DNA from 3 places in the Microbacterium sp. SLBN-146 genome. Region 2 is predicted to be linked to each of the others. Evidence: predicted binding sites of a transcription regulator. Region 2 holds the regulator's gene; each other region holds the start of a gene.
What was found. The regulator HrcA, encoded in region 2, represses chaperone genes, less so after heat shock. The targets are predictions, from matches to a motif close to TTNGCACTCGNNNNNNNCGAGTGCNAA.
Positions count from the first base shown of each region.

Region 1: groL (chaperonin GroEL) is a predicted target of HrcA. The motif match lies at 2,702-2,728, and genes of this name have one in related genera.
Region 3: FBY39_RS06635 (Hsp20/alpha crystallin family protein) is a predicted target of HrcA. The motif match lies at 2,427-2,453, and genes of this name have one in related genera.

Region 1 is NZ_VFMR01000001.1:2,168,754-2,173,157, forward strand. It holds gene msrB (peptide-methionine (R)-S-oxide reductase MsrB) at 1-320, opposite strand, end outside; gene FBY39_RS09375 (DUF2332 domain-containing protein) at 412-1,410, shown strand; gene FBY39_RS09380 (DUF3263 domain-containing protein) at 1,420-1,671, shown strand; gene FBY39_RS09385 (LytR C-terminal domain-containing protein) at 1,681-2,256, shown strand; gene FBY39_RS09390 (cold-shock protein) at 2,393-2,593, shown strand; gene groL (chaperonin GroEL) at 2,765-4,384, shown strand.
Region 2 is NZ_VFMR01000001.1:2,815,346-2,819,749, reverse strand. It holds gene FBY39_RS12590 (PhoH family protein) at 1-11, opposite strand, end outside; gene FBY39_RS12585 (HIT domain-containing protein) at 64-411, opposite strand; gene FBY39_RS12580 (16S rRNA (uracil(1498)-N(3))-methyltransferase) at 456-1,187, opposite strand; gene dnaJ (molecular chaperone DnaJ) at 1,191-2,306, opposite strand; gene hrcA (heat-inducible transcriptional repressor HrcA) at 2,364-3,404, opposite strand; gene hemW (radical SAM family heme chaperone HemW) at 3,500-4,404, opposite strand, start outside.
Region 3 is NZ_VFMR01000001.1:1,573,655-1,578,058, reverse strand. It holds gene FBY39_RS06650 (MarR family winged helix-turn-helix transcriptional regulator) at 1-336, shown strand, start outside; gene FBY39_RS06645 (DUF4287 domain-containing protein) at 350-643, opposite strand; gene FBY39_RS06640 (DUF2804 domain-containing protein) at 690-1,706, opposite strand; gene FBY39_RS06635 (Hsp20/alpha crystallin family protein) at 1,908-2,363, opposite strand; gene FBY39_RS06630 (L-serine ammonia-lyase, iron-sulfur-dependent, subunit alpha) at 2,482-4,062, opposite strand; gene FBY39_RS06625 (molybdopterin-dependent oxidoreductase) at 4,080-4,404, opposite strand, start outside.

The DNA of each region.
Region 1 (4,404 bases), 650 kb from region 2:
ACGTGGCCGAGGTGCGAGCCGCAGTTGGCGCAGCGCACTTCGGTGCGCACCATGCCGTGGCTGTTGTCTTCGATGAGCTCGACCGCCTCGGGGCGCACCGACTCGTAGAAGCTCGGCCATCCGCAGTGGGAGTCGAACTTGGTGCCGCTCTGGAACAGCTCCGATCCGCAGGCTGCGCACGCGTAAAGGCCCGCGCGCTCCTCGTCGAGGAGTTCACCCGTCCAGGCGCGTTCCGTTCCCGCTTCGCGCAGGACCGCGTACTGCTCGGGCGTGAGCTCTTCGCGCCATTCGTCGTCGCTCTTGTTCACGGTGTACGTCATGTGAGCTTCCTCTCGTGCTGCGCATCCATTCAACCGCAGGCTGAGCCCGCGCGGCTCGCCTCGGCGTCGCGTTCGCCGAGAGAATGATGAGATGACCCCGGATGCCGCGACGATCGCCGCCGTGATCGAGCGCTACGCGCGCTTCGCGCGGGAAGAGGCGCCCGGGCGGTCGGAGCTGTATGCCGAGTGGTCGGCGGGGATCGCGGGTGACCCGGATGCCGCCGCCGTGCTCGCCCGCATCCCTGAAACGCGCCGGCAGCCCCCGCTCGTCTTCGCCGTCGCCCGCATGCTGGGCTCGACGGACGTGCCGTACCCGCAGTGGCGGGCGTGGCTCCTCGGCCATGCCGACGAGCTCGTCGCCGAGGCATCCGTCCGCAGCCTGCAGACGAACGAACCGGGACGCTGCGCCGCGCTCCTTCCGGGCCTGAGCCGGTTCTCGGGCCCCCTCGCGCTCTTGGAGCTCGGAGCGAGCGCGGGACTGTGCCTGTATCCCGACCGCTATTCGTACCGGTATCGCGGGGGACCCTCGCTCGACCCGCCGGGTGGGACGTCGACCGTCGTTCTCGAGGCCGACCTCGTCGGGTCGCCGCGATGCGAGCTGCCCGACGTCGTGTGGCGGGCGGGGATCGATCTCGCACCGCTCGACGCGGCCGATCCGGGAGATCGGGACTTTCTCACGGCGCTCGTGTGGCCGGGGGAGACGGGGCGGGCTGAGCGCATCGCCGCCGCCCTCGACATCGTGGCGGCCGATCCTCCGCTGCTCATCACGGGAGACGCGTCCGATCCACAGGTGCTGAGGGATGCCGTGGCTCTCGCGCCCGCTGATGCGACCCTCGTCGTGACGGCGCCCGGAGTGCTGCCGCACATTCCGCGCGAAGGGCGGGAGCGACTCCGTGCGACGCTCGATGCTCTCGGCGTCTCCTGGATGTCGATCGACCCGCCGTGGATGCACGACGCGTGGCATCCGCCGGTCGTCGCGGGCGCTCGCTCGGACTTCGTGCTCTCCATGAACGGTGTGCCCGTCGCAGCCGTCGATCCGCTCGGCGGCTTCGTGGAGTGGCGTGCGAACGAAGGACGCGTCCGGGGTTAGCGTGAAGACGTGCCCCTCGACGACCGCGACCGCGCCATCCTCGACTTCGAGGCCGAGTGGCGTCGGCACGGCGCGGCGAAGGAAGAGGCCATCCGCACCGACCTGTCGCTCGCACCGGCCCGCTACTACCAGCTGCTCGACCGCCTGCTCGAGACGGCGGACGCGCAAGAGTACGATCCGATGCTCGTCAAGCGTCTGCGGCGTCGCCGCGACGCCCACCCTCAGGCGCGCGTGCCGGGACCGCTCGTCCAAGAGCGGTAGCATCGGGGGGTGCCGAGATCGACCTTCCCCCGGGATCGCTTCGACGATATCCCGGCAGAAGTGGGCCGAGTCGGTGCCCACCGGACCGAGAACCCGCGCATGCGCGGCGGTGTCGTGTTCCTCTGGGCCGCCATCGCGACGATCATCCTGGTAGCCGTCGGCATCTTCGGCACGCTGCTCGTCTCGGGTCGCATCGAGCTCTTCCCGACACCCGCACCGACCGTGACGCCGCCTCCCGTCGTCGAGCCCGTCGTCGACACGACCTATGACGTCCTCATCCTCAACGCGACACCTGAGTCGGGCCTCGCAACGCAGACGAAGGATGCAGTCGTCGCGGCAGGGTGGGCGGCAGATCGCGTCCAGGCGGGCGATGCGGGCAGCGACGACTTCCCCACGACGACGGTGTTCTACGTCTCCGCCGAAGACGAAGCGGCCGCACTGGGTCTCGCCGAGGTCATCGGCGGCGCCGAGGTCGAGCAGAGCGATGCGTACCAGCTGAGCGACGACCCGGCGGTGAAGCAGCTCGCGATCGTCATCGGTCTCGACCGGACGGCGAACCCTCCGGCCCCCGAAGAGACGGGCTGAGCCGCTCGAAACAGGCCCCGTGTTTCCGCGGAGTAAACGTTTCGATGCGCGCGTGTCAATAGACGCCCGCGGGGCTCTGAACGGCGCCGTGGCGTGAATAGCATGGCGATGTTCCCCCGCAGCACAGGAGTTTCGCATGACCCAGGGCACCGTCAAGTGGTTCAACGCCGAGAAGGGATTCGGCTTCATCACCGTCTCGGACGGTCAGGACGTCTTCGTCCACTATTCGAACATCGACATGAGCGGCTTCCGCGTCCTCGAGGAGGGGCAGACGGTGGAATTCACCGTCGGTTCCGGCCAGAAGGGCCCGCAGGCCGAGTCGGTCCGCGTCGTCTGAGACGACGTCGACGAAGAGAACGGGATGCCACGTGGCATCCCGTTCTCATTTGTTGCGCCGCCCTGCCACGTGGCTTGCACTCGTATGGGTCGAGTGCCAGAATGGCTGTTAGCACTCGGTATCTCTGAGTGCTAATTCCACAAGCCAACGTCCTGGGAGGACGAAACACACATGGCAAAGATCATCGCTTTCGATGAGGAGGCCCGTCGTGGCCTCGAGCGCGGCCTGAACATCCTGGCCGACGCCGTCAAGGTGACGCTTGGCCCCCGCGGTCGTAACGTCGTGCTCGAGAAGAAGTGGGGCGCTCCCACGATCACGAACGACGGTGTCTCGATCGCCAAGGAGATCGAGCTCGACGACCCGTACGAGAAGATCGGCGCGGAGCTCGTCAAGGAGGTCGCCAAGAAGACCGACGACGTCGCCGGAGACGGAACGACGACGGCTACCGTCCTCGCTCAGGCGCTCGTCCGCGAGGGCCTCCGCAACGTCGCCGCCGGCGCCGACCCGATCTCGCTCAAGCGCGGCATCGAGAAGGCCGTCAAGGCGCTCACCGAGCAGCTGCTCGCCGACGCCAAGGAGGTCGAGACCAAGGAAGAGATCGCCGCGACGGCATCCATTTCCGCGGGCGACACCGAGATCGGCGAGCTCATCGCCGAGGCGATCGACAAGGTCGGCAAGGAAGGCGTCGTCACCGTCGAGGAGTCGCAGACGTTCGGCACCGAGCTCGAGCTCACCGAGGGTATGCGTTTCGACAAGGGCTTCATCAACCCCTACTTCGTGACCGACCCCGACCGTCAGGAAGCCGTCTTCGAGGACCCCTACATCCTCATCGCGAACCAGAAGATCTCGAACATCAAGGATCTTCTCCCCGTCGTCGACAAGGTGATCCAGGACGGCAAGGAGCTCGTGATCATCGCCGAGGACGTCGAGGGCGAGGCGCTTGCGACTCTCGTGCTCAACAAGATCCGCGGCATCTTCAAGTCGGTCGCCGTCAAGGCTCCCGGCTTCGGCGACCGTCGCAAGGCGCAGCTGCAGGACATCGCGATCCTCACGGGTGGCCAGGTCATCACCGAAGAGGTCGGCCTCAAGCTCGAGAACGCGACGCTCGACCTGCTCGGTCGCGCTCGCAAGGTCATCGTCACGAAGGACGAGACCACGATCGTCGAGGGTGCCGGCGAGGCAGACCAGATCGAGGGTCGTGTCACGCAGATCCGTCGTGAGATCGACAACACCGACAGCGACTACGACCGCGAGAAGCTCCAGGAGCGCCTCGCGAAGCTCGCCGGTGGCGTCGCCGTCATCAAGGCCGGTGCTGCGACCGAGGTCGAGCTCAAGGAGCGCAAGCACCGCATCGAGGACGCCGTCCGCAACGCGAAGGCAGCCGTCGAAGAGGGCATCGTCGCCGGTGGTGGCGTTGCGCTCATCCAGGCCGGCACGAAGGTCTTCGCGACCCTCGAGCTGACCGGTGACGAGGCGACCGGTGCGAACATCGTCAAGGTCGCCATCGAGGCTCCGCTCAAGCAGATCGCCCTCAACGCCGGTCTCGAGCCGGGCGTCGTCGCGAACAAGGTCTCCGAGCTCCCCTCGGGCCAGGGCCTCAACGCCGCGACCGGTGAGTACGTCGACATGCTCGCTGCCGGCATCAACGACCCGGTGAAGGTCACGCGCTCGGCGCTGCAGAACGCAGCGTCCATCGCGGGTCTCTTCCTCACCACCGAGGTCGTCGTCGCCGACAAGCCCGAGAAGGCTCCGGCTCCCGCCGGTGACCCGACGGGCGGCATGGATTTCTGATCCACACCTGCACGAAGGGG
Region 2 (4,404 bases):
AGCTGCACCATTGCGACACCGTCGGCGAGGATCTGTTCGACCGCCGTGTCGTCGGAGCCGAGGTCAGCCACCGACGCTCTTCTCGTCGAGGTCGCCCGCGAGGACGTGGGCGTGCACGTGGAACACGGTCTGGCCTGCGCTGGCCCCCGTGTTGAAGACGAGGCGGAAGTCGCCGCCGGCGTGTTCGGCCGCGACGGAGTTGGCGAGCCCCACCACCTCTGCCAGGAGCGCGGGATCGCCCGCCGCGAGTTCCACGACGTTGCGGTACTCCTGCGTCTTGGGGATCACGAGGAGGTGAACGGGCGCTTGGGGTGCGATGTCGCGGATCGCGAACGCGTTGTCGGTCTCCGCGATGATCTCGGAAGGGATCTCGCCCTGCAGGATCCTGGTGAAGATCGACGGCTCACTCATGCGGTCCAGTCTATCCAGCACGCTCCGCGCCGGGCCGATGCTCGTCACCACCGATCGAGGGCGGCGCTCACGACCGCGAGGGCGGCGGGTCCTGCAGTGGAGGTTCGCAGCACGGTGTCTCCCAGGCGGACGAGTGTCGCACCGGCATCCGAGAAGAGAGCGAGCTCCTCGGGGGCGATGCCGCCCTCCGGACCGACGACGAGGACGAGGTCGCGCTCGCGCGACAGCGCGTGCCGTGTGAGCGGGGTGGGGGCGCTCGGATCGAGGACGAGGACGTCGCACGCACCGGCTCGGGCCGCCGCCTGCTTCGTGGTCACGAGTTCCGCGACATCGGGCACCCACGCGCGGTGAGCCTGCTTCGCCGCCTCACGGACGATTCCCGCCCAGCGGTCGCGGCCTTTGACGGCTTTCGTGGCATCCCATCGGGACACGCTCCGCGCCGCTTGCCACGGGACGATCTCGTCGACGCCGAGCTCGGTCGCCGCCTGAATCGCGAGTTCGTCGCGGTCGCCCTTCGCGAGCGCCTGCACGAGCACGATACGCGGATGTGCCGGAGCGACGTCCTCTCGCGCCGTCACCCGGACGACGACTTCGCGCGACGCGACCGCGACGCACTCCCCCGTCACCCAGCCTCCCCGGCCATCACCCACCGTGACGGTCTCGCCGACGCGCACACGCCGCACGGTTGCGGCGTGGTGGGCCTCGGCGCCGGTCAGGACGACGTCCTCGCCGGGCCCCGCGTGGATGGGCTCGTCGAGGAGGAAGTGCAGCGGCATCCGTTATCCGTTCCGGAAGCGGTCGCGCAGTTTGGAGAAGAGACCTTGATGGAACTCGGCGAGCTTCGGAGCGGGCGGCTTCGTGCGCTTTGCGAAGTCTTCGATGAGTGCGCGCTCCTTGTGGTCGAGGCGCGTCGGCGTCACGACGTGGACCCCGACCTTCAGATCCCCGCGCTGCGACCCGCGAAGAGGCGTGATTCCGCGCCCCTTGATCGTCAGGATGTCGCCCGCCTGCACGCCCGGCCGGATCTCGAGCTCGACGGGCCCGTCGAGCGAGTCGATCGTCGTCGTCGTGCCGAGGACGGCATCCGGCATCGAGACATCGAGCGTCGCGAGGACGTCGTCGCCGTCACGACTGAAGACGGGATGCGGGGTGACGTTGATCTCGACGTACAGGTCACCGTTCGGCCCGCCCGCGGGACCGACTTCGCCCGAGCCGGGAAGCTGGAGGCGGAGCCCCGTCTCGACGCCCGCGGGGATGTCGAGCGATACGGTGCGTCGTGAACGGACGCGTCCCTGTCCTTGGCACGTCGCGCAGGGGTAAGGGATCGTCGTGCCGTAGCCCTGGCACACGTTGCACGGCTGGCTCGTGACGACGTTGCCGAGAAGGCTCCGCACCTGACGCTGCACGTGACCTGACCCATGGCAGATGTCGCAGGTGACAGGCGTCGTCCCCGGCTGACAGCAGGAACCGTCGCAGGTGTCGCACACGATGGCCGTGTCGACATCGATGTCGCGGTGGACGCCGAAGACGACGTCACCCAGGTCGAGCGTGACGCGCACGAGCGCGTCCTGACCGCGCTCGCGACGAGACCGCGGGCGCCCCTGTCGGCCTCCGCCCGCTCCGCCGAAGAACGTCTCGAAGATGTCACCGAAGCCGCCGAAGCCTGCTGCGCCGCCACCGAAGGGCGAATCCGAACCGCCCATGTCATAGCGTGCGCGCTGATCGGGATCGCTCAGCACGTCGTACGCGTGCGTCACCAGCTTGAATCGCTCTGAGGCGTCCTCCCCCGGATTGACGTCGGGGTGCAGTTCCCGCGCCAGGCGCCGATACGCCTTCTTGATCTCGTCGGTGCTCGCTTCTCGCGAGACGCCGAGGACCTCGTAGTGGTCAGCCACAATCGCCTTTCCCGCCCGCGGGCCCGCCGCGGGATCCTGTCATCATCCCGGCACGCGTCAGCGTGCGGTCTCGTCTTCGTCCAGCAGCCGCGAGAGGTACCGGGCCACAGCCCGGACCGCCGCGAGGTTCGTGGGGTAGTCCATGCGTGTCGGGCCGAGCACGCCCACGCGGGCACGCGCGCCCGTCGAGTCGTAGTCGCTCGCGACGACGGACGCCTCCGCGAGTCCGAACGGCTCGTTCTCGCGCCCGATGCTGGCGGCGAGTCCATGTTCGTCGGCGACCATTTCGCTCATCAGCCGCAAGAGGGTCACCTGCTCTTCGATCGCTTCGAGAAGCGGGTAGATACTGCCCCGGAAGTCGGACTCGCTGCGAGCGAGGTTCGCCGATCCTGCGAGGACCAGTCGGTCCTGACGGAACTCCTCGAGTTCTTCGGCCACGACGCGCGCGATAGCCGACGTTGCCGCCTCGTCGTCGGACGCTGACGTCTCGTGTGCGGTCAGGTGGTCGCCGACCCGGAGCAGGGCTTCGCGTACGGGGTGGCCGACGAGAAGGTCGCCGAGCGACGCGCGGACCCGCGCGAGTCCGTCGTCGTCGAACTCGGAACGCACGAAGACCATGCGCTGAGAGACGCGCCCCGTGTCTGTCACGACGACGACGAGCATGCGCCCGCCCCCGAGCTGGACGAGCTCGACGTGCGTCACGGTGGCGCGTGCGAAGGACGGGTACTGGACGATCGCAACCTGCCCCGTGAGCTGCGTGAGCACACGGACGGTGCGGGCGAGCACGTCGTCGAGGTCTCCGGGCCCGTCGAGGAACGTGGAGATGGCGGTGCGCTGTGCGCCCGAGAGAGGGCGGAGTTCCGCGAGGTGATCGACGAAGACGCGGTAACCCTTGTCGGTCGGAACTCTTCCGGACGACGTGTGCGGGGCGGTGATGAGCTCCTCGTCCTCGAGGAGCGCCATGTCATTGCGGATCGTCGCGGCAGAGACCCCGAATGCGTGTCGCTCGACGATCGCCTTGCTGCCGACGGGCTCGCGACTGCCGACATAGTCCTGCACGATCGCCCGCAGCACCTGCAGTCCTCGTTCGCTGACCATCTCGCCTCCCTCGCTCTCACCGCGGTCCGCGCTGGCACTCGCCGCACGGGAGTGCCAATTCTACCGGATCGGCCTGCCGTGCGGCGGTGGACACGTCACTCTGTCAGCGCCCGGACGACCGCGTCGGCGAGCAATCGGCCCCGGCGCGTCAGCACGATCCGACCCCGGACGGCGGCAGGCCCGTCGACGAGGCCGTCCGCAATGAGCGCCGCGACGGCGTGCCGCCCCTCGTCCTGGAGCGCGCTCACCGGCAGGCCTTCGCGGATTCGCGTACGAAGGAGCACTCGCTCGAGGTCGCGCGCCGCAGCATCCGGTGTCTCTCTGCCGATGGCAGGCGTCGCGTCCGAGGCCAGTCGCTGTGCGTACGCCGCGGGGTGCTTCACGTTCCAGAAGCGGGTTCCGGCGACATGGCTGTGGGCTCCTGGACCGAAGCCCCACCAGTCCGCTCCCGTCCAGTACGCGAGATTGTGGCGAGATCGGTGTTCGGTCCCGCGCGACCAGTTCGAGACCTCGTACCAGTCGTATCCGCCCGCACCGAGCAGGTCATCGGCCAGCTCGTACATGTCCGCCTGGACGTCGTCGTCGGGCATCGGCACCTCGCCGCGTCTGATCTGCCGCGCGAGCTTCGTTCCGTCTTCGACGATGAGGGCGTACGCGGAGATGTGGTCGGGAGCCAGCGCGAGTGCTGTTTCGAGCGAGATGCGCCAGTCCTCCAGCGTCTCGCCGGGAGCGCCGTAGATGAGATCGAGACTCACATCGAGACCGGCGTGGCGCGCGGCGGCGACGGCGGTTGCCACGTTTGCAGGATCGTGCGTGCGATCCAGGGCCCGGAGGACGTGCGGGACGGCGGACTGCATCCCGATCGAGAGGCGGGTGACGCCGGATTCCGCGAGCTCGGTCGCGACGGCATCCGTCACGGTGTCGGGGTTCGCCTCGACCGTCACCTCCGCTCCGTCGACGAGTCCGAACGCATCGACGACGCCCGCGAGCATCCGACCGA
Region 3 (4,404 bases), 1.2 Mb from region 2:
GCCGAGTACGACGTCCTTCTGACGGTCACCCGCGGCCGAAACCGCACCGCACGACTGCGCGAAGTCACTGCCAACATGCTCATCAGCCAGCCGAGCGTCTCTCGCCTCGTCGACCGGATGGTCGCGCGCGGACTCGTCTCGAAGTGCGCCGACCCCGAGGACGGGCGCGGGGCGCTCGTCACGGCGACGGATGCGGGCGACGCGGCATTCCGCCGGATCGCGACGGCGCACGGTACATCCATCGCACAGCGCATGTCGTTCCTCAGCGACGAAGAGCTCGCTCAACTGCGCGCGTTGACCGCGAAGCTGCGTTCCTCCCCACCGAAGGGGTGCTGAACCGCGGCTGAGCTCAGCTGTTCGCGGGATTGGACGCCCGGCCATCGAGCCAGAGCGTGTCGGAGGCATCGGCGTGGGTGCCACCCGAACCGACGTGCTTCGCGTCGATCTTCGGCCCCTTCGTGATGACGTGCACGAGCGCCATCGCATGTCCGCGCCCCAAGCCGTAATCCGCGCCGAGCCACGCGATGATCTCGCCCGCCTTCGTGCCGGGACCGAAGCCCTTCTGCGCCGCGAGATCCACGAACTCGCGAGGAGTGACCCCCGTCTTCGCCTCGATGTTGTCGAGGTAAGCCTGGAACGACATGCGTATCCTCTCGGTGCGGATCGACGTCTCCACTGTAGCGACCGAGTCACCAGCGGTTGTGGACCTCCTCGGCGAAGCCGAAGACGTGATCGAAGGGGATCGCGTCGCCCTCCACCGTCCGGAACGTGCCGCTCCAGTATCCGAAGCACTGGTCGGTCGAGTTCGCGACGATACCGAGATTCGTGCGGGAGACCTTGTCATAGAAGGGCTCGAAGGATGCCTCGAGCCCACCGCCCGCAACGACCCACGGACGACGCCACTGTTCCATGTCGTAATCCCACCCCACCTCGCCGTGGATCTTGTGCATCCGACCGTCGACGAAGAAGGCGTTCTCGCTGACACCCGTACCCTCGGTCCATCGCCCGCCCAGTTGGATGCCGATGACCCGGCCGTAGGAGCGACCTCCCCCCGCACCCCAGTTCCACCGCACGTCATACGGCCACCGCCCGCGCCCGTGGTCGAGAACGGCCCACGAGCGTCCCTTCGGAACGTCGAAGGTCTCTCCCGCGATCGTGACCGTGCCGGATGCCGGACGCGCGACGTCCTTGACGGTGTACTGGAACCGCGTATCCGACCACGGAACCACGACACCGAGTCGCTCGTGACCGGCCGGTGCCGCCGCGACGACGTCGAACGCGACGTCGGGTGCCGCCGCGCGAACGCGCGTCCCTCCGTCGACGGGCTCGATGTCGATCTCGAGCGAGCGCGTTCGAGCGCGCGCCGGACCAGCGTCGAGTGATGCCGGCAAGTGCACGCCGCGCGAAGGGACGACCGTCGCACTTCGCCCCCACGAGCGTTCCGATGCGCGATCGAAGACCCACACTTCGTGCACGGCCGCATAGTCGAGCGACGACACCGTCGCGGCGAGGACGTGTGACGGGGTGGCGACGTTCCAGTACTCCCAGCGCTTGTTCCGGCCCCAGCGACTTCGGCCGATGGCGGCGGTGTCGACGAGCGATTTCCGCGCCCACCCGACGGCACGTCGATCGAGTCGACCGTCGGGAAGAGTGAGGGATACAGGTTCGGTGATCTCGCGTTCGGGCACGGAGAACGGGTCGTTCATGGGCATCCTTGCGGACGTCCGTCGGGCCAGGTCAGGAACACTGCGCCGTCAGGTGATGGGGGGCATCCGGTTCGGGCCGGACGTTTCGGGTGAGGAGATCATACCCGTCCGACCTATCGCGCCCGCCGCCGAACGCCGTGGAGCCACCGGCGCCGCGCCGGTGGCTCCACGTGTGATCCTCGATTCGGGCAGTGTCCCCGATCACTGTTCGACGAGTCGCGGCTCCTCGCTCGACTCGTGCGCCTCGATGACCGCGTCACCGGCGTGGGACGTGACCTGGATCTTGCGCGGCTTCGCCTTCTCGCTCACGGGGATCGTGACGCTCAGCACGCCGTTGGTGTAGCTCGCCGAGATGCGATCGGTGTCGACTCCCTGGCCCAGGTTGAGCTGACGCAGGAAGCTGGCCGCCTCGCGCTCGCGAGTGATCCACGTCACACCGTCTCCGGTCGAGAGCGTGCGCTCGGCGCGGATCGTCAGCAGCTGGCCGTCGACGTCGACGTCGACCGAGCCCGGATCGATGCCCGGGAGATCAGCGGTGAGCACGTAGTGGTCGCCGTCGCGATAGAGATCCATCGGCATGCGGCGCGGGCCGCGGCGCGTGTCGAACAGGCTCGACGCGAGACGGTCGAGGTCACGGAAGGGGTCGTAGGTTGCCATGGTGTCCTCCTCGATGTCGAAGTGTTGTGGGGTTGAGTCGAGTCGACTCAACCTGCCGCTAGATTAGCACTCTCCCCTATCGAGTGCTAATGACATCGAGCGAATTTTCAGGTGCAGGTCAGCACTCGATGACGTTCACCGCGAGACCGCCCTCGCTCGTCTCCTTGTACTTCGTCGACATGTCGATCCCGGTCTGCCGCATGGTCTCCACGACGGCATCGAGTGAGACGAAGTGCGAGCCGTCCCCGCGCAGCGCGAGCCGCGCGGCGGTCACGGCGGTGGACGCGGCGATCGCATTCCGCTCGATGCACGGGATCTGAACGAGCCCTCCGACGGGATCGCACGTGAGGCCGAGGTGGTGCTCCATCGCGATCTCCGCGGCGTTCTCGATCTGCCGGTTCGTCCCGCCCATGACGGCTGTCAGGCCCCCCGCCGCCATCGCGCACGCCGACCCGACCTCCGCCTGGCATCCGCCTTCGGCACCCGAGATCGAGGCATTCGCTTTGAACAGTGACCCGAGTGCCGTCGCCGTCAGGAGGAATCTGCGGATGCCACGTCGACGGTTCGCTTCTGCGAGCGCTGCGGGGGAACCCTCCGCGAGCTCGGGCTCCGGCGGGTGGAAGCCGAGGAGCGCACTCCCGACGAGCTCACCATAGGGCGTGACCGCGTTGCCCGCACCGAGTCCGGAGTCGGCGAGGAACCGCCACCAGTACATCGCGACGGCCGGCACGATTCCCGCCGCGCCATTGGTCGGTGCCGTCACGACCCTCCCACCCGCGGCGTTCTCCTCGTTGACCGCCAGTGCGAACGCGCCGAGCCATTCACCCGGGAGTTCCCGACGCCCCGTCGCCTCGGCCTCGTCGAGCTGCTCCCGGATCGCACCCGCACGCCGCTTGACCTTGAGGATGCCGGGGAGCACCCCGTCAGCGCGGAGCCCCGCATCGACGCATCCCGCCATGGCATCCCAGATCGCGTCGAGTCCCCGGGCGATCTCGTCGTCGCTCCGCAGCGCCTCCTCGTTGATGCGGGCGGCTTCCGCGATCGTGATGTTGCGCTCGTCGCAGAGCGCGAGCAGCCCCTCGGCGCTCGAGAAGTCCAGGGGGTAGGCGTGCGCCTGTACGCGCGGCGGCTCGCCCTCGCGGCGGATGAAGCCACCGCCCACCGAGTAGTAGGTCTCCCGCAGGATGAGCGCATCATCGTCGACGGGTGACGGTGATGCCACGGATGCCGCAGCACTCCCCGTCTCGCGGACGAGCGACGGCGCGGCATCCCTCGGCGGACCGGCGTCCGGTGAACCCCACGCCTCGAGGATCATCCCGTTCGGGTGACCGGGAAGCCGCGTGCGCGGGACGAAGGCGATGTCGGACTTCGAGAACGGCACGTCGTGCGACCCTGCGACCCGGAGTGCGCGGCCCTCGGGCCAAGCCGTCCACGCGGCGCGCACGAGGTCGGGGTCGACGGTCTCGGGTTCGAGGCCCATGAGCCCCGCGACGACGGCGTCGGGGGTGCCGTGGCCGATACCGGTCGCACCGAGAGAGCCGTACAGCGTGCAGGTGACGCGCTGCACGTGATCGAGCACGCCCCCTTCGCGCAGGCGCACGGCGAAGTCGAGGGCGGCCCGCATGGGACCGACCGTGTGGGAGCTCGAGGGTCCTACGCCGATGGAGAACAGCTCGAACGCCGATACGTAGGCGCTCACCCCACCAGGCTACGTCGTCAGGTGACCGTGATGAGCGACCGCTGCCAGCCGGAGGATCCGTTGGGGGCGATCGGCGCGCGCTCCTCGATCTGAAGGTCGCCGTTCTTGTTGACGGCCCGCACCGCGACGTAGTGCGTTCCGGGAGTGGCATCCCACTCCACCATCCACTGCACCCACGTCGTGTCGTTGACCGCCTCCGACAGCGTCGCCGACTGCCAGTCGCCGTCGTCGATCTGAACTTCGACCCGCTCGATGCCGACCGCCTGGGCCCACGCGACGCCCGCGATGGGGATGCGTCCCGCGGCGACGGGAGCGCCGATCTTGGGGGTGTCGACGCGCGAG